DNA from 3 places in the Escherichia marmotae genome. Region 3 is predicted to be linked to each of the others. Evidence: predicted binding sites of a transcription regulator. Region 3 holds the regulator's gene; each other region holds the start of a gene.
The links. The regulator sigma-54, encoded in region 3, starts transcription at its own class of promoters, with help from an activator protein. The targets are predictions, from matches to a motif close to GTTGGCACANNTTTCGCTNT.
Positions count from the first base shown of each region.

Region 1: the regulator sigma-54 is predicted to act here: its motif matches at 1,018-1,037, upstream of glnK (P-II family nitrogen regulator).
Region 2: the regulator sigma-54 is predicted to act here: its motif matches at 3,193-3,212, upstream of glnA (glutamate--ammonia ligase).

Region 1 covers NZ_CP025979.1:1,983,965-1,990,645, reverse strand. Annotated here, with positions in the region: gene C1192_RS10390 (SmdB family multidrug efflux ABC transporter permease/ATP-binding protein) at 1-907, shown strand, start outside; gene glnK (P-II family nitrogen regulator) at 1,088-1,426, shown strand; gene amtB (ammonium transporter AmtB) at 1,456-2,742, shown strand; gene tesB (acyl-CoA thioesterase II) at 2,924-3,784, opposite strand; gene C1192_RS10370 (YbaY family lipoprotein) at 4,003-4,575, shown strand; gene C1192_RS10365 (MGMT family protein) at 4,606-4,917, opposite strand; RNA gene ffs (signal recognition particle sRNA small type) at 5,080-5,176, shown strand; gene C1192_RS10355 (DUF1428 domain-containing protein) at 5,297-5,650, shown strand; gene pdeB (cyclic di-3',5'-guanosine monophosphate phosphodiesterase PdeB) at 5,687-6,681, opposite strand, start outside.
Region 2 covers NZ_CP025979.1:3,120,755-3,127,435, reverse strand. Annotated here, with positions in the region: gene glnG (nitrogen regulation protein NR(I)) at 1-467, opposite strand, end outside; gene glnL (nitrogen regulation protein NR(II)) at 479-1,528, opposite strand; gene glnA (glutamate--ammonia ligase) at 1,702-3,111, opposite strand; gene typA (ribosome-dependent GTPase TypA) at 3,484-5,307, shown strand; gene C1192_RS16140 (Cof-type HAD-IIB family hydrolase) at 5,399-6,094, opposite strand; gene C1192_RS16135 (STM4011 family radical SAM protein) at 6,091-6,681, opposite strand, start outside.
Region 3 covers NZ_CP025979.1:2,664,225-2,670,905, reverse strand. Annotated here, with positions in the region: gene rapZ (RNase adapter RapZ) at 1-180, opposite strand, end outside; gene ptsN (PTS IIA-like nitrogen regulatory protein PtsN) at 226-717, opposite strand; gene hpf (ribosome hibernation promoting factor) at 835-1,122, opposite strand; gene rpoN (RNA polymerase factor sigma-54) at 1,145-2,578, opposite strand; gene lptB (LPS export ABC transporter ATP-binding protein) at 2,626-3,351, opposite strand; gene lptA (lipopolysaccharide ABC transporter substrate-binding protein LptA) at 3,358-3,915, opposite strand; gene lptC (LPS export ABC transporter periplasmic protein LptC) at 3,884-4,459, opposite strand; gene kdsC (3-deoxy-manno-octulosonate-8-phosphatase KdsC) at 4,456-5,022, opposite strand; gene kdsD (arabinose-5-phosphate isomerase KdsD) at 5,043-6,029, opposite strand; gene C1192_RS13730 (calcium/sodium antiporter) at 6,043-6,681, opposite strand, start outside.

The DNA.
Region 1 (6,681 bases), 680 kb from region 3:
GCGACTTAACGAACCATTAATCGAACTGACCACGCAACAGGCAATGCTGCAACAGGCTGTTGTCGCAGGTGAGCGTGTATTTGAACTGATGGACGGGCCGCGCCAGCAATATGGCAATGATGATCGCCCGTTACAGAGCGGCACCATTGACGTCGATAATGTGTCGTTTGCCTATCGTGATGACAATCTGGTACTGAAAAACATTAATCTGTCTGTGCCTTCGCGCAACTTTGTGGCGCTGGTCGGGCATACCGGCAGTGGCAAAAGCACTTTGGCAAGTTTGCTGATGGGCTATTACCCGCTAACGGAAGGCGAGATTCGTCTCGACGGCCGTCCGTTAAGTTCGCTAAGTCACAGCGCGCTGCGCCATGGCGTGGCAATGGTGCAGCAAGATCCGGTTGTGCTGGCGGATTCCTTCCTGGCGAACGTTACGCTGGGGCGTGATATCTCCGAAGAACGCGTCTGGCAAGCGCTGGAAACGGTGCAACTGGCAGAGCTGGCGCGCAGCATGAGCGACGGCATTTATACGCCGTTGGGCGAGCAGGGGAATAATCTCTCAGTCGGGCAAAAACAGTTGCTGGCGCTGGCGCGCGTGCTGGTAGAAACACCGCAAATCCTGATCCTTGATGAAGCAACCGCCAGTATTGATTCCGGTACTGAACAGGCGATTCAGCACGCCCTGGCGGCGGTGCGCGAACATACTACGCTGGTGGTGATCGCTCACCGCTTATCGACCATTGTTGATGCCGACACCATTCTGGTGCTTCATCGTGGACAAGCCGTGGAGCAGGGGACGCACCAGCAACTGCTTGCGGCTCAGGGACGTTACTGGCAGATGTACCAACTGCAACTTGCAGGAGAAGAACTGGCTGCCAGCGTACGTGAAGAGGAATCGTTGAGCGCCTGATTAGCGCAAAATTTCATCGTTGGTGCAAAAATGCAACGCACTGTGCACTGTCATAGTGCGTTTTTGTTTTCAATCACCTTTGCGTCCTGCTTTCCCTCTCGTTTTTCATTTCTGGCACACCGCTTGCAATACCTTCTTCGTGTAGCAGAACCATTACCGAATTCTGACCGGAGGGGATCTATGAAGCTGGTGACCGTGATAATCAAACCATTCAAGCTGGAAGACGTTCGTGAAGCGTTATCTTCCATTGGCATCCAGGGCCTGACCGTCACTGAAGTGAAAGGTTTCGGGCGTCAGAAAGGGCATGCTGAGCTGTACCGTGGCGCGGAATACAGCGTCAATTTCCTGCCAAAAGTAAAAATCGATGTGGCGATTGCCGATGATCAACTCGATGAAGTGATCGATATCGTCAGCAAGGCGGCTTACACCGGAAAAATTGGCGACGGCAAAATCTTTGTCGCTGAATTGCAACGCGTCATTCGTATCCGTACCGGCGAAGCCGACGAAGCGGCGCTGTAATCTCTGGCACACAGCAACAGGACTGAAAAATGAAGATAGCGACGATAAAAACTGGGCTTGCTTCACTGGCGATGCTGCCAGGACTGGTAATGGCTGCTCCTGCGGTGGCAGATAAAGCCGACAATGCGTTTATGATGATTTGTACTGCGCTGGTGCTGTTTATGACTGTTCCGGGTATCGCGCTGTTTTATGGTGGCCTGATTCGCGGTAAAAACGTGCTGTCGATGCTGACACAGGTGACCGTGACCTTTGCATTGGTTTGTATTCTCTGGGTGGTTTACGGCTACTCACTGGCGTTTGGCGAGGGCAACAACTTCTTTGGCAACATTAACTGGTTAATGTTGAAAAATATCGAATTGACCGCGGTAATGGGCAGTATCTATCAGTATATCCACGTGGCGTTTCAGGGATCGTTTGCCTGTATTACCGTTGGCTTGATCGTCGGGGCGCTGGCGGAGAGGATTCGCTTCTCGGCAGTGTTAATCTTCGTGGTGGTGTGGTTGACGCTCTCTTACATTCCGATTGCGCATATGGTCTGGGGAGGCGGTTTGCTGGCTTCCCACGGTGCGCTGGATTTTGCCGGTGGCACAGTGGTGCACATTAACGCCGCAATCGCCGGTCTGGTAGGCGCGTATCTGGTCGGTAAACGCGTGGGCTTTGGCAAAGAGGCGTTTAAACCGCACAACCTGCCGATGGTCTTTACCGGAACTGCCATTCTTTATATCGGGTGGTTTGGTTTTAACGCCGGGTCTGCGGGCACGGCAAACGAAATTGCGGCACTGGCGTTTGTTAACACCGTGGTAGCAACGGCGGCGGCAATTCTTGGCTGGATCTTCGGTGAATGGGCACTGCGCGGTAAACCTTCTCTGCTGGGGGCTTGCTCTGGTGCGATTGCCGGTCTGGTCGGCGTGACGCCTGCCTGTGGTTACATTGGTGTTGGCGGCGCGTTGATTATCGGCGTGGTAGCTGGTCTGGCAGGCTTGTGGGGCGTGACTATGTTGAAACGTCTGCTGCGGGTGGATGATCCCTGCGATGTCTTCGGTGTACACGGCGTTTGCGGTATTGTCGGCTGTATCATGACCGGAATTTTTGCCGCCAGTTCGCTGGGCGGTGTGGGCTTCGCGGAAGGTGTGACGATGGGCCATCAGGTGTTGGTACAACTGGAAAGTATCGCCATTACGATCGTCTGGTCTGGTGTGGTGGCGTTTATCGGCTACAAACTGGCGGATTTGACGGTTGGCCTGCGTGTACCGGAAGAACAGGAACGTGAAGGGCTGGACGTCAATAGCCACGGCGAAAATGCCTATAACGCGTAACCTGCAATCAAATACAAATTTGCCTGATGCGCTGTGCTTATCAGGCCGACAATAAAAATCACAATTTATTGAATTTACAAGAGTTGGTAGGCCGGATAAGGCGTTTACGCCGCCACCGGCATCAACAAAAGCACGTTACCAACAATCTGACAGCCGGACGGTTTTCACCTCCGGCTGTTTTTTAATTGTGATTACGCATTACCCCTTCCTGAACGGTCGAGGCAATCAGCATGCCGTCCTGGGTATAAAACTCACCACGCACAAATCCGCGGGCACTGGACGCTGACGTGCTCTCCACGCTATACAGCAGCCATTCGTTTAGATTAAACGGTCGATGGAACCACATGGAATGGTCGATGGTAGCAATTTGAATCCCCGGTTCGAGAAAACCGATACCGTGCGGCTGTAAAGCTACTGGCAAGAAATTGAGGTCAGAGGCATAACCGAGCAGGTACTGATGAACGCGCAGATCATCCGGCACGCTGCCGTTCGCGCGGATCCACACCTGACGATGGGGGGCTGCGACGTGGCCTTTCAGTGGGTTATGAAACTCCACCGGACGGACTTCCAGCGGACGATCACAGATAAATTTATCTTTCAGCACTGGCGGTAACAAGTGGGCCAGCGACTGGGCGATTTGCGTTTCCGAAGGCAGACCATCAGGCGCAGGGGCTGGAGGCATCTCTTTTTGGTGTTCGAAACCCGCTTCCGGTGCCTGGAAAGAGGCCGTCATATAAAAGATCGGTTTGCCGTTTTGAATAGCAGCCACACGACGGGCGCTGAAACTGTTGCCGTCGCGCAGCGTTTCGACATCGTAAATAATCGGCTTTTTACTGTCGCCAGGGCGAAGAAAGTAGCTGTGGAACGAATGCACCAGACGCTCTTCGGGAACTGTCTCTTTTGCAGCATACAGCGCCTGACCCACGACCTGGCCACCAAACACCTGGCGTAAACCTAAATCTTCACTCTGGCCGCGAAAGAGTCCTTCCTCAATTTTTTCCAGATTCAACAATGTCAGTAAATTTTTTAAGGCCTGACTCATATTAACTCTCCAGTAACAAAGCTGCCGCAGCAAGCCAAAGTGAGTTGAGTATAACGCAATTTTTCTACTGGTCCGATGGGTGCAATGGTCTGAATTACTGGCTAAATGCAGGCGTTAATACGTGACATGTGCCACACTTATTGACGTTACTATTTTGTTAACCACTCTTCCGGCGAGGAAAGTTAGCCCGCTGGTGCATTGATAATAAGGAGAAGTGAATGAAACTCGTGCACATGGCCAGTGGTTTAGCGGTTGCGATTGCGTTGGCGGCTTGCGCGGATAAAAGCGCGGATATCCAGACGCCAGCACCGGCTGCAAATACGTCTATTGCAGCGACACAGCAACCTGCTATACAACAACCGAATGTTTCCGGTACGGTCTGGATCCGTCAGAAAGTCGCACTGCCGCCTGACGCCGTGCTGACCGTGACACTTTCTGACGCGTCGTTAGCGGATGCGCCTTCTAAAGTTCTGGCGCAGAAAGCAGTACGTACCGAAGGTAAACAGTCACCGTTCAGTTTTGTTCTGCCATTTAACCCGGCAGACGTTCAGCCGAATGCGCGTATCCTGTTGAGTGCGGCGGTTACCGTCAACGACAAACTGGTGTTTATCACCGATACCGTTCAACCGGTGATCAATCAGGGCGGAACCAAAGCTGACCTGACATTAGTGCCGGTTCAGCAAACCGCCGTGCCGGTTCAGGCCAGCGGTGGCGCAACAACCACTGTACCGTCGACTTCCCCGACACAAGTGAATCCGTCTTCGGCAGTTCCAGCACCTACGCAATACTAAGCGCCATTAACCCTCTCCGTCCGGAGAGGGTTAATAAATCCAGCGATAACGCTGCAAGTCGATTTGCCCGCTTCCCGACACCATCACACCTTCTGCCTGCAACGCCTGCCGCTGACGCTGTAAATCTGGGCCGGTTAACGAAATTGTGCCATGGCGATTAACCACCCGGTGCCAGGGCAAGGTGCTGCCTTCGGGTAGGCGCTTTAACACAGCGCCTACCTGGCGCGCGGCGCGGGGTGATCCTGCCAGTTTTGCGACATCACCGTAGGTGGTGACATAGCCTTCGGGAATAGCGGCTACGATTTGCCAGACGCGTTGGGGAAATGAATCTTCTTTTTCCATCTTTTCTTCCTGAGGTAATTTTTCAGCATAATCTGGAAAAACGCCTGAGTGAAGCCGCATTGCGCAAGAAAGCAGCATCTGGCACGCAATGGGTTGCAATTAGCAGGGGCAGCAGTGATAATGCGCCTGCGCGTTGGTTCTCAACGCTCTCAATGGGGGCTCTGTTGGTTCTCCCGCAACGCTACTCTGTTTACCAGGTCAGGTCCGGAAGGAAGCAGCCAAGGCAGATGACGCGTGTGCCGGGATGTAGCTGGCAGGGCCCCCACCCATTTCTGTTTCCCCGCCGTTTCGTCAAAAAATCTCAATGTGGCTAAACTTTAATCACGACTGACGCTGCAGGAATTGCCTGACTGCGCAGTACGCTTCGGAGGAGTTTCTGATGAAGTATGTTGATGGGTTTGTTGTTGCTGTTCCTGCCGAAAATAAGGATGCCTACCGGGAAATGGCCGCAAAGGCCGCGCCACTGTTTAAAGAGTTTGGCGCGCTTCGCATTGTCGAATGTTGGGCCAGCGATGTGCCAAACGGCAAAGTGACCGATTTTCGCATGGCAGTGAAAGCGGAAGAGAATGAGGAAGTGGTGTTTAGCTGGATTGAATATCCTTCAAAAGAGGTCCGCGACGCTGCCAATCAAAAAATGATGTCTGACCCACGGATGAAAGAGTTCGGTGAATCAATGCCGTTTGATGGCAAACGGATGATTTACGGTGGGTTCGAGTCAATCATCGACGAGTAGCGTGACGGGCTGTGCGGCGTGCCGCCAGCCCCTAATTCAGAGATGCTGTTTTGCCCAGATAATGAAATCTTCTTTTGGCAAAGCTTTGCTGTACAACCAGCCCTGACCGTAGTGCACACCATGCTGGCGTAGCCACTCTTCCTGTTTGCTGGTTTCGATGCCTTCCGCCACCATTTTCAGCTTCAGCGTTTTTGCCATTTCGATGATATGCGGGGTGACATTTTTATATTCCAGTGCGTCAACGAAGGATTTATCTATTTTCAGAATATCGACATCCAGATCCTGCAAATAACTTAAGCTCGAATAACCAGTACCGAAATCATCCAGATAAATATCATGACCGGCTTCCCGGTAGCGAGAAATGATCGGAGCGCTGGTTTTCGGATCGGCAAACTCGCGCTCTGTGAGTTCAAGCGCGATCTGTTTAGGGTTAACTTGGTAGTGGTTGATCATTTTCCCCAGGAGTTGCGGAATTTTTTCCGATATGAGCACAGTAGATTCCAGATTGATTGAAATATGCTGGTTCGGGTGTTGTCGCAGCCAGTCGCCCATATCTTCAAATACGTTTCTTATAATCAGCAGCGTCAGTGGTTCAGAAAGACCCGTTTGCTGTGCCAGCGGGATGAAACTATCCGGTGACAACCAGCTACCGTCCGTCTGTGGCCAACGTGCCAGTGCTTCGGCACCGACAATTTTGCCATTGGCTAAGGAGACAATCGGCTGATAATGTACGCAAATATCACGGTTTTCGATGGCATCTTGCAGTCGGTGATGCGGTGACTGGAGGCGGCGCAAAATACGAAGCACAAATATCGCTGCCAGCAGACCAATTAATAACCCAACAGGTAACCAAATAAAAACCTGCCGATACCAGCTTGTTTGCAACATTTTCGTTGGAGCCCAGGTGATGATGGAAATATTCATCTCCGGGAGGGGCTGGATGTCGTAAATAATTCCATTATTTTCGATATGCTCACCGGGCGTTTTTTGTAGTTGGGTAATAATGCCCCGGGCAATTTCATCGCTGCTGG
Region 2 (6,681 bases), 460 kb from region 3:
CGGCCAATAATACGGAACACATCCTGCATGGCAGGCGCTTCGCCAATAATATCGGTTGTTGGTCCGTTAAGCTGAATATTGCGCGGTTGCTGCTGTTCCTGGTAATGGCTGATGGCTCGCTCAACCAGCGCCACGGCTTCGTCGATATCAAACGGTTTGGGCAGATAATCAAACGCCCCTTGTTGATAGGCGCTAACGGCGGCATCCAGATCGGAATGTGCGGTCATAATGATGACCGGAAGCATCGGATGACGCTGTTTAATTTGCTTGAGCAACGCCAGCCCGTCCATTCCGGGCATACGGATATCTGAAAGCAGTACATCCGGCGTTTTGCTTGCCAGCGCCTCCAGCACTTCGGCACCGTTCTCAAATGCCGTGCAGGTTAAACCCGCTCCAGCGAGCGCACGTTCAAGCACCCAACGGATGGAACTATCGTCATCGACTACCCAGACTATCCCTCGTTGCATAAACGTCACCTTTATTTCCTGATAGGCAGGTAAACCGAGAACTCGGTATGACCCGGCCAACTGGTAAATTCAATTTTGCCTGAATGCTGATCAATCAAGTTACGGGCGATGGATAAACCAAGCCCGGTGCCGCCTTCGCGACCGCTGACCATCGGATAAAACAGCGTATCCTGCAAATGGGGCGGAATACCAGGCCCGTTATCTTCCACATCAATTCGTGCTGCCAGCCGATAGCGTTCGCCATGCAAGGTCAGTTGAAACGCGGTGCGGGTACGCAGAATAATTTCACCGCCCTCCGGCCCCAGCGCTTGTAACGCATTGCGCACAATATTCAGCAGTACTTGCTCAATCTGATCCGGATCGTGCGCCAGTTCTGGCAGGCTGGGGTCGTAATCACGAATCAACCGTACATTGTTCGGTAATTCCATCGACACCAGCGTCACCACGCGCTCTGCCACTTTGTGAATGCTTTCGGTGACGTGTGTGCCTGGTAGTTGCGGCCCCAACAGACGGTCGACCAGATTTCGCAGTCTGTCCGCCTGCTCGATAATCACTTTGGTATATTCCAGCAGAGACGGATCGGGCAACGCTTTGCTGAGTAACTGCGCCGCACCTCGTAAGCCGCCAAGTGGATTTTTGATCTCATGTGCCAGGCCGCGGACCAAATCGCGGGCAGCAACTTGCTGGGCGTGCTGTAGCTGTTCCTGGCTTAAGCGACGCTGGTTATCCATCGGTGTCATCTCCAGCAGGATCATGCCGTCCGGCATACGCTGGGCCGTCACAGAAAGAATATGCGAGCGCCCGTCAATCACCAGCGTCACTTCGTTATCGGTAAAACCTTGCCCCGCCTCCAGACTTTCTTGCATCAGACCGATATTTAGCGAGAAGTAGCTCAACAGTTCCGGTAACGGCGTACCAAACAATTTACGGGAACTTTGGGCGAGCAGTTGTTGCGCGGCGGGGTTGGCGTAATGGATCGCCAGGTTGTCGTCAATTAACAAAATACTGTTAATCAGAGAGTTGAGGATCTGCCCAGCATCGGGCTGCGTGCCTGTTGCCATAAAGCAGTCTCCTGAACAGGTTGCACCATTTTAGTGCATTATAGCTTTTTACGGATAAAAAGCGCGAAGCATCAGAGAAGTTACGGAGAAAAAAGCCCATGCAGAGATGGGCTGAAATTTCCACGGCAACTAAAACCCCGGCGTTTGTGCGCCGGGTATGACTACTTCAACTATTAGACGCTGTAATACAGCTCAAACTCTACCGGGTGCGGAGTCATACGTACGCGGTCATCTTCTTCGCGACGCAGAGCGATGTACGCATCGATCGCTTCATCAGTGAACACGCCACCGGCTTTCAGGAATTCGCGGTCCAGATCCAGCTCGTTCAGTGCTTCTTCCAGAGAGCCTGCAACCTGCGGGATCTCTTTCGCTTCTTCTGGCGGCAGGTCATACAGGTTTTTGTCCATTGCTTCGCCCGGGTGGATCTTGTTCTTGATGCCATCCAGACCCGCCATCAGCAGGGCAGCAAAGCACAGGTACGGGTTAGCTGCCGGGTCCGGGAAACGCACTTCGATACGACGCGCTTTCGGAGAAGATACCACCGGAATACGGATAGATGCAGACCGGTTACGCGCAGAGTAAGCCAGCATTACCGGTGCTTCGTAGCCCGGAACCAGTCGCTTGTAAGAGTTGGTGGTCGGGTTTGCCAGCGCGTTAATCGCTTTCGCGTGTTTGATTACACCGCCAATGTAGTACAACGCCTGCTCAGACAGACCAGCGTATTTGTCGCCCGCGAACAGGTTGACGCCGTTTTTAGACAGTGACATGTGGCAGTGCATACCGGAGCCGTTATCACCGAACATCGGTTTCGGCATAAAGGTCGCCGTTTTACCGAAACGATGCGCCACGTTGTGGACGACATATTTGTAGATCTGAATTTCGTCGGCTTTTTTGGTCATGGTATTGAAGCGGGTTGCCACTTCGTTCTGACCTGCGGTTGCCACTTCGTGGTGATGTGCTTCAACCACCAGGCCCATCTGTTCCATTACCAGACACATTTCAGAACGGATGTCCTGAGCAGAGTCTACCGGCGGAACCGGGAAGTAACCGCCTTTCACTGCAGGACGGTGACCTTTGTTACCACCTTCATATTGGGTGGAAGAGTTCCATGCGCCTTCGATATCGTCGATAGCGACGTGAGAACCGGAGATAGAAGAGCCGAAACGAATATCATCGAACAGGAAGAATTCTGGCTCTGGCCCGAACAGTACAGTGTCGGCAATGCCAGTGGAACGCAGGTAATCTTCAGCGCGCTTAGCAATAGAGCGAGGGTCACGGTCATAGCCTTGCAGAGTGCCTGGTTCGAGGATATCGCAACGGATAATCAGGGTAGAGTCCGCGAAGAACGGGTCAATCACTGCGGTGGATGCGTCTGGCATCAGCACCATGTCGGATTCGTTAATGCCTTTCCAGCCGCCAATCGAGGAGCCGTCAAACATTTTGCCTTCTTCGAAGAATTCAGCATTCACCTGATGAGCAGGGATAGTGACGTGCTGTTCTTTACCTTTGGTGTCGGTGAAGCGCAAATCAACAAACTTCACTTCGTGCTCGTTCAGCATCGTCAGTACGTGTTCAGCGGACATACTTTAACTCTCCTGGATTGGTCATTGTCGTCGTGGTAACGAAATCTGCAATTAATTGGGCCGTGTCGCCGTAAAAAAGATAAAGCGAAATCTGTGCCAACTTTTAAATTGCCCCTAAAAGGCGTTATCATGCTTACCTTCGTGCAAAAGGGCTGCACCATGATGCGAATGTTGCACCAATATAGTGCTTCAATGGAAACATTAAGCACCATGTTGGTGCAATGACCTTTGGATAACCCTTTTTATGCTCCGTGAAAGCGATCACAAAGGGACTCTGCAATACTTGTTTGCGGAGGATGTTTGTGATCCTGTTTTGTAGTGCGATTAATCCGTGTACAATAACGCGCTATTTCTAATGCCTGAGGCAAAGTTGTGATCGAAAAATTGCGTAACATCGCCATCATCGCGCACGTCGACCATGGTAAAACCACCCTGGTAGATAAGCTGCTCCAACAATCCGGTACGTTCGACTCTCGTGCCGAAACCCAAGAGCGCGTGATGGACTCCAACGATTTGGAGAAAGAGCGTGGGATTACCATCCTCGCGAAAAACACCGCTATCAAATGGAATGATTACCGTATCAACATCGTTGATACCCCGGGGCACGCCGACTTCGGTGGTGAAGTTGAACGTGTAATGTCCATGGTAGATTCAGTGCTGCTGGTGGTTGACGCATTTGACGGCCCGATGCCGCAAACGCGCTTCGTAACCAAAAAAGCGTTTGCTTACGGCCTGAAGCCGATTGTGGTAATCAACAAAGTTGACCGCCCTGGCGCGCGTCCTGACTGGGTTGTTGATCAGGTATTCGACCTGTTCGTTAACCTCGATGCGACCGACGAGCAACTGGACTTCCCGATCGTTTATGCTTCTGCGCTGAACGGTATCGCGGGTCTGGACCACGAAAATATGGCGGAAGACATGACCCCGCTGTATCAGGCGATTATCGACCACGTTCCTGCACCGGACGTAGACCTTGACGGTCCGTTCCAGATGCAGATTTCTCAGCTCGATTACAACAGCTATGTTGGTGTTATCGGCATTGGTCGCATCAAGCGCGGTAAAGTGAAGCCGAACCAGCAGGTTACTATCATCGATAGTGAAGGCAAAACCCGTAACGCGAAAGTTGGTAAAGTGCTGGGCCACCTTGGTCTGGAACGTATCGAAACCGATCTGGCGGAAGCTGGCGATATCGTGGCAATCACTGGCCTTGGTGAACTGAACATTTCTGACACCGTTTGCGACACGCAAAACGTTGAAGCGCTGCCGGCACTCTCCGTTGATGAGCCGACCGTTTCTATGTTCTTCTGCGTTAACACCTCTCCGTTCTGCGGTAAAGAAGGTAAGTTCGTAACGTCTCGTCAGATTCTGGATCGTCTGAACAAAGAACTGGTACACAACGTTGCGCTGCGCGTAGAAGAAACCGAAGACGCCGATGCGTTCCGCGTTTCTGGTCGTGGCGAACTGCACCTGTCTGTTCTTATCGAAAACATGCGTCGTGAAGGTTTCGAACTGGCGGTATCCCGTCCGAAAGTCATCTTCCGTGAAATCGACGGTCGTAAACAAGAGCCGTTCGAAAACGTGACTCTGGACGTTGAAGAACAGCATCAGGGTTCTGTAATGCAGGCGCTGGGCGAACGTAAAGGCGAGCTGAAAAACATGAATCCAGACGGTAAAGGCCGCGTACGTCTCGACTACGTGATCCCAAGCCGTGGTCTGATTGGCTTCCGTTCAGAGTTCATGACCATGACTTCCGGTACTGGTCTGCTGTACTCCACCTTCAGCCACTACGACGATGTGCGTCCGGGTGAAGTGGGTCAGCGTCAGAACGGCGTACTGATCTCTAACGGTCAGGGTAAAGCGGTAGCGTTCGCGCTGTTCGGTCTGCAGGATCGCGGTAAGCTGTTCCTCGGTCACGGTGCAGAAGTTTATGAAGGTCAGATTATCGGTATTCACAGCCGCTCTAACGACCTGACTGTAAACTGCCTGACCGGTAAGAAACTGACCAACATGCGTGCTTCCGGTACTGATGAAGCCGTTGTTCTGGTTCCGCCTATCCGCATGACTCTGGAACAAGCACTGGAGTTCATCGATGATGACGAACTGGTAGAAGTCACTCCGACCTCTATCCGTATTCGTAAACGTCACCTGACGGAAAACGATCGTCGCCGCGCTAACCGTGGTCCGAAAGAAGATTAATTTCTCTTTTTAGTCGTGAAAAACCTGCCAGCGATGGCAGGTTTTTTTGCTTTTGTAGGCCTGATAAGATGCGCCAGCATCGCATCAGGCATTATCTGAACCCCTGTGCATAAAGAAAATCCGCAATCGCGTCGGTGTTGTTGTGACCAATAACGCGACTGGCGCTGGCTTTTGTCAGCGAACTGCCATTGCCCATTGCGATACCTTTCCCAGCCATCTTCAACATCCCTGCATCATTATCGTTATCGCCAAACGCCATAATGTCCTCCAGAGCGATATTTTGCTGCTGTGCATACCAGGCCAGACTTTTGCTTTTATCGCACCCCGCCTGGGTAATATCCAGTTGATGATGCCAGGACCAACTACAGTTCAGCGATAATTCTTGCCGGGCAAATTCCTCTGCCTGGCGCAATAACGAGGCCTTGCGGTGTATCAGGCTAATCAGCAAAACAAAATCATCATACGTATAAATATGTGGCTGCAATGCCTGTTGTGAAAACCAGAGTCGTAGCTGTTCCACCTTGTGGATATCCAGCACCAGCGGATGCAATATTTGCCGCAGGTGCGGATGATAAAGATAACTGCCGTTACAGCAGATCATCGGCTCGGTTAATTGCAATTGTTGGTAATAAGGCAAGGCTTCGCTGTGCGAACGCCCGGTGGCGAGAATAATCTTCACGCCTGCCTGTTGCGCACTTTGCAGTGCCGAAACAGACGCTGGGAATATCATCTTCTTGCTGTTAAGCAATGTGCCATCTAAATCGAGCGCGATTAAACGGCAGATCATAAAGGGAAGATCCGAAAACAGCGTTCAGCGCCTAATTGTGAGAGGGCCGGAATATCGTGACGCAGATGATAAGCCAGATAACAGTGGCACTGTCGGGCCATACAGGCTGGAGATGAACATTGCTGCTGATATAAATTGCCGATTTTAATTTTGCTGATATTACAGGCGAAGAGATCACCATCAGCATTCATGAACACGCTCTTTTTGCCGCCCAGACAAAACTCGACATTAGCAGGCCAGAGGCTGGTTTCCAGATTATAAAGCGGGTCCAGCAACTGAAATTGTGCATTTATTTCGTCACTGGTGGGCTTTTTATCGCGCTCATTGGCGTTTAACCAGAAATAGATATCGGGAGGAAGATGCGTGCGTAACCACTGTAATGTGTCATAGTCGGTTACGCTGGCGACGGCACCTACGGAACAAACTATCCCCGCATCCTTAATTGCCAGTACCTGGTTACGGAAAACCTCTTTACTAACCTGGGAAGGGTGAAACGAACACCACAGCCGCAGTTTTTCCAAATTGCCCTGATGGTGCTGAAAAGTCGCAATTAACGTGGATAAGTTAAAAGAGGCGTTGGTCTGAAT
Region 3 (6,681 bases):
CATATTACGAACATCAATGCTGACGGCGGCAGAAATCTCGCGATCGGCCAGGGTACGGGCCAGATCGGGTAACAACACCACGGGAAGGTTATCCACGCAGTAAAAACCCATATCTTCCAGCGCACGCAGGGCGACAGATTTACCTGAACCCGAACGTCCACTGACGATCATCAGTACCATGTACTGTTTCTCCTCACAACGTCTAAAAGAGACATTACAGAATAACTACGCTTCATCCGGAGTACCTTCGGTATCCGTAATGATTTGATACAGCTCTTCATCGCTTTGGGCTGCGCGTAAACGGCGGCAGATGGTTTTGTCCGCCAGACGTTTCGCCACCAGCGAAAGAGTATGCAGATGCGTTTTGGTTTGGTCAGCCGGTACTAGCAGGGCAAAAAGCAAGTCAACCGGTTGGTTATCGATGGCATCAAAAGCGATAGGCGTTTCGAGCTGAACGAAAACGCCAACAGCACGCAGAGTATCTTCTTCCAGTTTGCCATGCGGAATTGCAATACCATTACCAATACCGGTACTGCCCATTTTTTCCCGCGTCAGGATAGCTTCAAAAACCACCTGAGGCGGCAGGCTAAGTTGTTTCGCCGCCAGTTCGCTGATGATTTCCAGTGCGCGTTTTTTGCTCTGGCAGTGGACGCGGCTTCGCGTACATTCCCTGTTAAGAACACTGCTAAGCTGTAGAGTTGTATCATTATTTATCATAATTTCACCTAAGAGCCTGTCCACTCAAACAGTGGAACAAGCTCGGAGCATTAACCGTACAAATGGCCCGTTGTGCCACACAACAGGCCACCATGCACTTGCTAATCGCCCGGACAATTAGTGTTGTTTCAATTTATCTTTATGTTTAGTCAGTTGGCGTGCCAACTTATCGATTAAGCCATCAATGGCAGCGTACATGTCCTGACCTTCCGCGCTGGCATGAATTTCGCCACCGTTTACATGCAGTGTTGCATCTGAGGTATGGGTGACTTTCTCCACTTTCAGAACAACATAGACCTGGTTGATTCGGTCAAAATATTGCTCAAGTTTGGCAAATTTTGAGGTAACAAATTCTCGCAGGGCCTCGGTGATCTCGACGTTATTTCCGGTAATGTTGAGCTGCATAGTGTCTTCCTTATCGGTTGGGTCAAACGAGCTGTTTACGCTGGTTTGACGGCGGAATGGATAAAGACTCTCGGTACTTCGCAACAGTGCGGCGTGCCACCATGATACCTTGTTCCGACAGCAAAGAAGTTAACTTGCTGTCGCTCAACGGTTTCGCTGGGTTTTCCGCCGCGATTAATTTTTTCACCAGCGCGCGAATCGCCGTGGACGAGGCTTCGCCGCCGCCCTCGGTATTGACGTGACTGGAGAAAAAATACTTCAGTTCAAAAATGCCTCGTGGACTATGCAGGTACTTTTGCGTGGTCACGCGAGAGATCGTCGATTCATGCATTTCGACAGCCTGAGCGATATCAGCCAGTACCATCGGTTTCATATATTCTTCGCCTTGCTCAAAGAAGGCTTGCTGCTGTTCAACGATACAGCGACTCACGCGCAGTAGCGTATCGTTACGGCTTTCCAGACTCTTAATCAACCATTTGGCATCCTGCAGATTGCTGCGGATAAACTGGCTATCGCCATCATTGCGTGTGTTATTACACATTGAGGCGTAGTGCTGGTTAATTTGTAGCCGTGGAATGCTGTCGCTGTTGAGTTCAACCGTCCACTGACCGTTATGCTTGCGTACCAACACATCTGGAATGACATATTCCGGTTCGCCGGTCTGGATCGATTGACCAGGGCGAGGATCGAGCGACTGGATCAAGTTGACGGCTTCTTTCAGCACATCTTCTTTCAGGCGTGTTACGCGCATCAGTGTGCGGAAGTCGTGATTTGCCAGCAGATCGAGGTGATCGCTAATGATGAGTCTGGCCTCTTCCAGCCACGGCGTAGTTTTGTCGAATTGGGAGAGTTGGATCAGCAGACAGTCACGCAGATCTTTCGCTGCCACGCCAACCGGATCAAAGCGTTGGATTCGTTTGAGGACAGCTTCAACTTCATCGATGTCGATCTCTTCATCGCCCATACTTTCGAGAATATCTTCCAGTGGAACGGTGAGATATCCCGTGTCATCAACGGCATCGACAATCGAGGTGGCGATGGCGCGGTCAGTGTCAGAAAATGGCGTCAGCTCAACCTGCCACATCAGATAATCCTGCAAGGTCTGCGTCGTTTCGCCCTGATAGACCGGTAGCTCGTCGTCGATGTAGTCACCGCTGGTGCCGGATGGCGTACCGGCGGTGTAGATGGTATCCCAACTGGCATCAAGCGGCAGTTCTTCCGGCATCTCTTTTTGTTCGAGCGCGTCAGCAGTGTCTAACGTTTCGCTGTCTGGCGTTTCGTGAGTGTCGATTTCATCATGAGTGTCGATTTGCTCAAGCAGTGGATTACTTTCCAGCGCCTGCTGCAGCTCCTGTTGAAGTTCCAGCGTGGACAACTGCAACAGACGAATTGCCTGTTGTAGCTGAGGCGTCATCGCCAGTTGCTGGCTAAGCCTGAGTTGCAAACCTTGCTTCATGTTCAGAATCGTACTCTCCTGCTAAAACGTCGCGAGCTTCTACCCTATCAGAGTCTGAAGTCTTCCCCAAGGTATACACGCTTAACATGTTCGTCTTGTAAGATTTCTGTCGGCGTGCCGTGGGCGATTAAATGTCCCTGACTGACGATATAAGCACGTTCACAAACAGCCAGCGTTTCACGCACGTTGTGGTCGGTGATAAGTACACCCAGGCCGCTGTCGCGTAAATGCTCAATGATGCGTTTAATGTCGATGACTGAGATCGGGTCAACCCCGGCAAACGGTTCATCGAGCAGGATAAATTTCGGATTTGCAGCCAGCGCGCGGGCAATTTCTACACGACGGCGTTCACCACCGGAGAGCGATTGACCCATGCTGTCGCGCAGATGCTCAATGTGAAACTCTTCCATCAATTCGTTCGCACGATCTTCACGTTGTTCAGCGGATAAATCGTCACGAATTTGCAGTACTGCCATCAGGTTATCGTAAACGCTAAGACGGCGGAAAATTGAAGCTTCCTGCGGCAGATAGCCGATACCGCGACGCGCGCGCGCATGCAGCGGCAGCAGGCTGATATCGTCATCATCAATAATGATGTTGCCCGCATCGCGCGGCACAATACCGACGACCATATAGAAAGTGGTGGTTTTACCGGCACCGTTTGGCCCCAGCAGCCCGACAATTTCCCCGGAGTTAACGGTCAGGCTGACGTCTTCCACCACGCGGCGACCCTTGTAGGCTTTTGCAAGGTTCTTTGCTGTTAATGTTGCCATAACGAATTAATTACCCTTCTTCTGCGCCGGGGTCTGGCCTTTGTTGTTTTTGTCCTGCAACTGCGACGGCACCAGAACGGTGGTTACGCGCTTGCCTTTATCGCTGAAAGCCTGCATTTTCTGCTCTTTCACCAGATAAGTAATTTTATCGCCCGTTATATTGCTATCGACCTGCTGCAGATAAGCATTACCGGTCAGGATGACAAAATCTTTCGCCAGTTCGTAATGCATCTGGGAAGCGTGACCTTCGACTGGTTTACCGTTGTCCTGCATCTGATAGAACGTTGCCGGTTTACCGTAGCCGTCAATCACTTCTTTACCTTGTTCGCCGCCCGGACGAGTAACGACCACTTTATCGGCATTAATTTTGATGGTGCCCTGGGTAACGATGACATTACCGGTAAAGGTGACCACGTTGCCTTGCATATCAAGAGATTGCTGATCCGACTCAATGTGAATCGGCTGGTCAGTGTCTCCGGTAACGGCAAATGCCGGAATACTGGCGGCCAGAAGTGAGCTGGCAAGCACAAGATTAAGGCTGAGTTTGTTTGTTTTGAATTTCATAGGATGTTCTAACCTTTTCAATCAGCTCGGCGTTCTTGCTGCGTAAGTTGCCGCGCATTTTCAGACCGCTGGAGTTAAATGTTGTTCCGTATAACGTGACGAGGTCTTCAGAGGTAACATCCTGCGTCACCAGATTGATCTGCGCGTTATCCGTCGTGATTCTGCGAAGTTGAGAGTCCGGCACGAGTGCGTTGACTTCAACGTGTCCATATAAATAGAGCATCCGATCATTAGTCAGCTTGGCTTTATCCGCTTTTACCGACCATGTCGGGATTTTATCCTTATCAAACGTGGTAAGTACCGGTTGCGTAAACCACGAAACGGCCTGATCGGAATAATATTCAATGTGTTGAGCAATCAATCGATAGCTTAGCGCCCCTTCAGGGTTATAGACGAGTGTGTCCGTATGCTCGCTTTTATAGGTGGGATCATTGTTGTTGACGACCACCTGGGCGGTATCGTCTTTCTCGGTCATGTTAATGCCGATCATCACCAGAACCGCCAGTGATAACACAATGATAACCCAACGTCTGGCTTTACTCATATCGATAGCCCTTTGGCTTCATCCAGTTTGCCCTGCGCCAGGAGTAATAAGTCGCAAACTTCACGAACTGCGCCACGACCACCAGCAGTGCGCGTCACGTAATCAGCGCGCGGAATCAACAGCGGATGTGCATCAGCCACAGCCACGCTTAAGCCTACTTTTTCCATTACTGGCCAGTCGATGAGATCATCCCCAACGTAAGCCACGTTTTCCGGGGCGATCGCCAGTTTTTCCAGCAGATCGCTAAAGGCGATAAGTTTGTTCGACTGCCCCTGATACAAATGGGTAATTCCCAATGTGGCACAACGATCTTCTACCAGTTTAGCCTTTCGCCCGGTAATGATGGCGACTTCAATATCAGAGGTGAGCGCACAACGAATGCCATAACCGTCCCGAACATTGAACGCTTTAAGTTCTTCGCCGTTGTTGCCCATATAAATCAGGCCATCTGACAGCACGCCATCGACGTCGAGAATTAGCAGACGAATGTTCTCCGCTTTTGCCATAACGTCGGCGCTGACAGGGCCGTAACAGGTCTCAAGCGACGTACCTGCTTTGCTCATTGTTGTTTATCCTTGAATCTTTACACTACGCCTGCACGCAGTAAATCATGCATATGTAACACACCGAGTAAATGGTCGCCATCGGCAACCATTACGGAGGTGATATGGCGGGACTGCATTAAGTTCAGTGCCTCAACGGCCAGAATGCCAGGGCGCACGCGGATTCCCCCCGGCGTCATCACATCGGCAATGCTTAATTGACGGACATCCACACCCATATCGAAGACACGGCGTAAATCACCGTCGGTAAAGATGCCTTCAATCATCATATTGTCATCGCAAATGACAGTCATACCAAGATTTTTGCGGGTAATTTCCAGTAATGCATCGCGCAGGCTGGCGGTTTTTTTGACATGCGGGATCTCATCACCCGTATGCATAATATCGCTTACGCGCAGCAGAAGTTTACGACCCAGTGCGCCGCCGGGATGTGAGAGCGCAAAATCTTCGGCGGTAAAGCCGCGCGCTTTTAACAGGGCGACGGCCAGAGCATCGCCCATCACCAGCGTGGCGGTGGTGCTGCTGGTCGGTGCCAGCCCCAACGGACAGGCTTCTTTCGCTACTTTAACACACAGATGCACGTCAGCGGCACGCGCCATGCTACTCTCCGGACGACCGGTAATGCAGATTAACGGCACGTGAAGACGCTTAAGCACCGGAATCAATGCTGCGATTTCACTGGATTCACCCGAATTAGAGATAGCAATCACCACGTCTTGTGGCGTAACCATGCCTAAATCGCCATGCGCGGCTTCGCCAGGATGGACGAAAAATGACGGAGTACCGGTGCTGGCAAAGGTGGCTGCCATTTTGCGCCCGATGTGTCCCGATTTGCCCATCCCCATAACTACGACTTTACCTTTACACCAAAACATCTTTTCACAAGCGAGTGTGAAATTCTGATTGATGTATTGATCAAGCTCCGCCAGGCATTCACGTTCAATCGCCAGGACTTCTTTACCTGCTTGCTGAAAGTCAAAACCCGGTTGCAACTCTACGTGCGACATAATGCGTTTCCAGTTATTCAACGAGTATTGGCGATAACCAGTACAACATCGCCAGCCATACGATAAATCCGCCTGTTAATAATACCCCTACGCCACGGCCAGGTTGAGGGGAGCGCCGCCAGCACAGCAACGCAAAAATAATGCTTACCAACAACATCACGCTGTAGTCACGGCTATACGCCAGTGGGTTAATCTCCCCTGGGGTAATCAGCGCCGGTAGACCCAGCACGATGACGATATTAAAAATATTCGCGCCGATGATATTACCGACGGCGATGTCGTTCTCACCTTTGCGTACACCGGCTATCGCGGTTGCCAGTTCTGGCAGACTCGTGCCGATAGCGATTGCCGTCAGACCAATAGTCAACTCGCTGATGGCAAAGTAATTTGCCAGCACGGTAGCGTTATCAATCACCATCCGCGTTGCTACTGGCATGATGATCAGTACAATGCCGAGCCATAAAAAAGCAACGGGTAAACCACCTTCACGCGGCAGTTCTGCAAGTTGCTCCCTGGTCAGGCTGTCAGTTCCCTGACGTTCAGCCTGATGTGCAAGTTTAACAATGAACAGCAGCCATAGCACAGCCAGAAAGAGGAGAAAGATACCATCGCTGCGGCTAAGTTGTCCGTCATAGAGTACGGAACCGGCTAC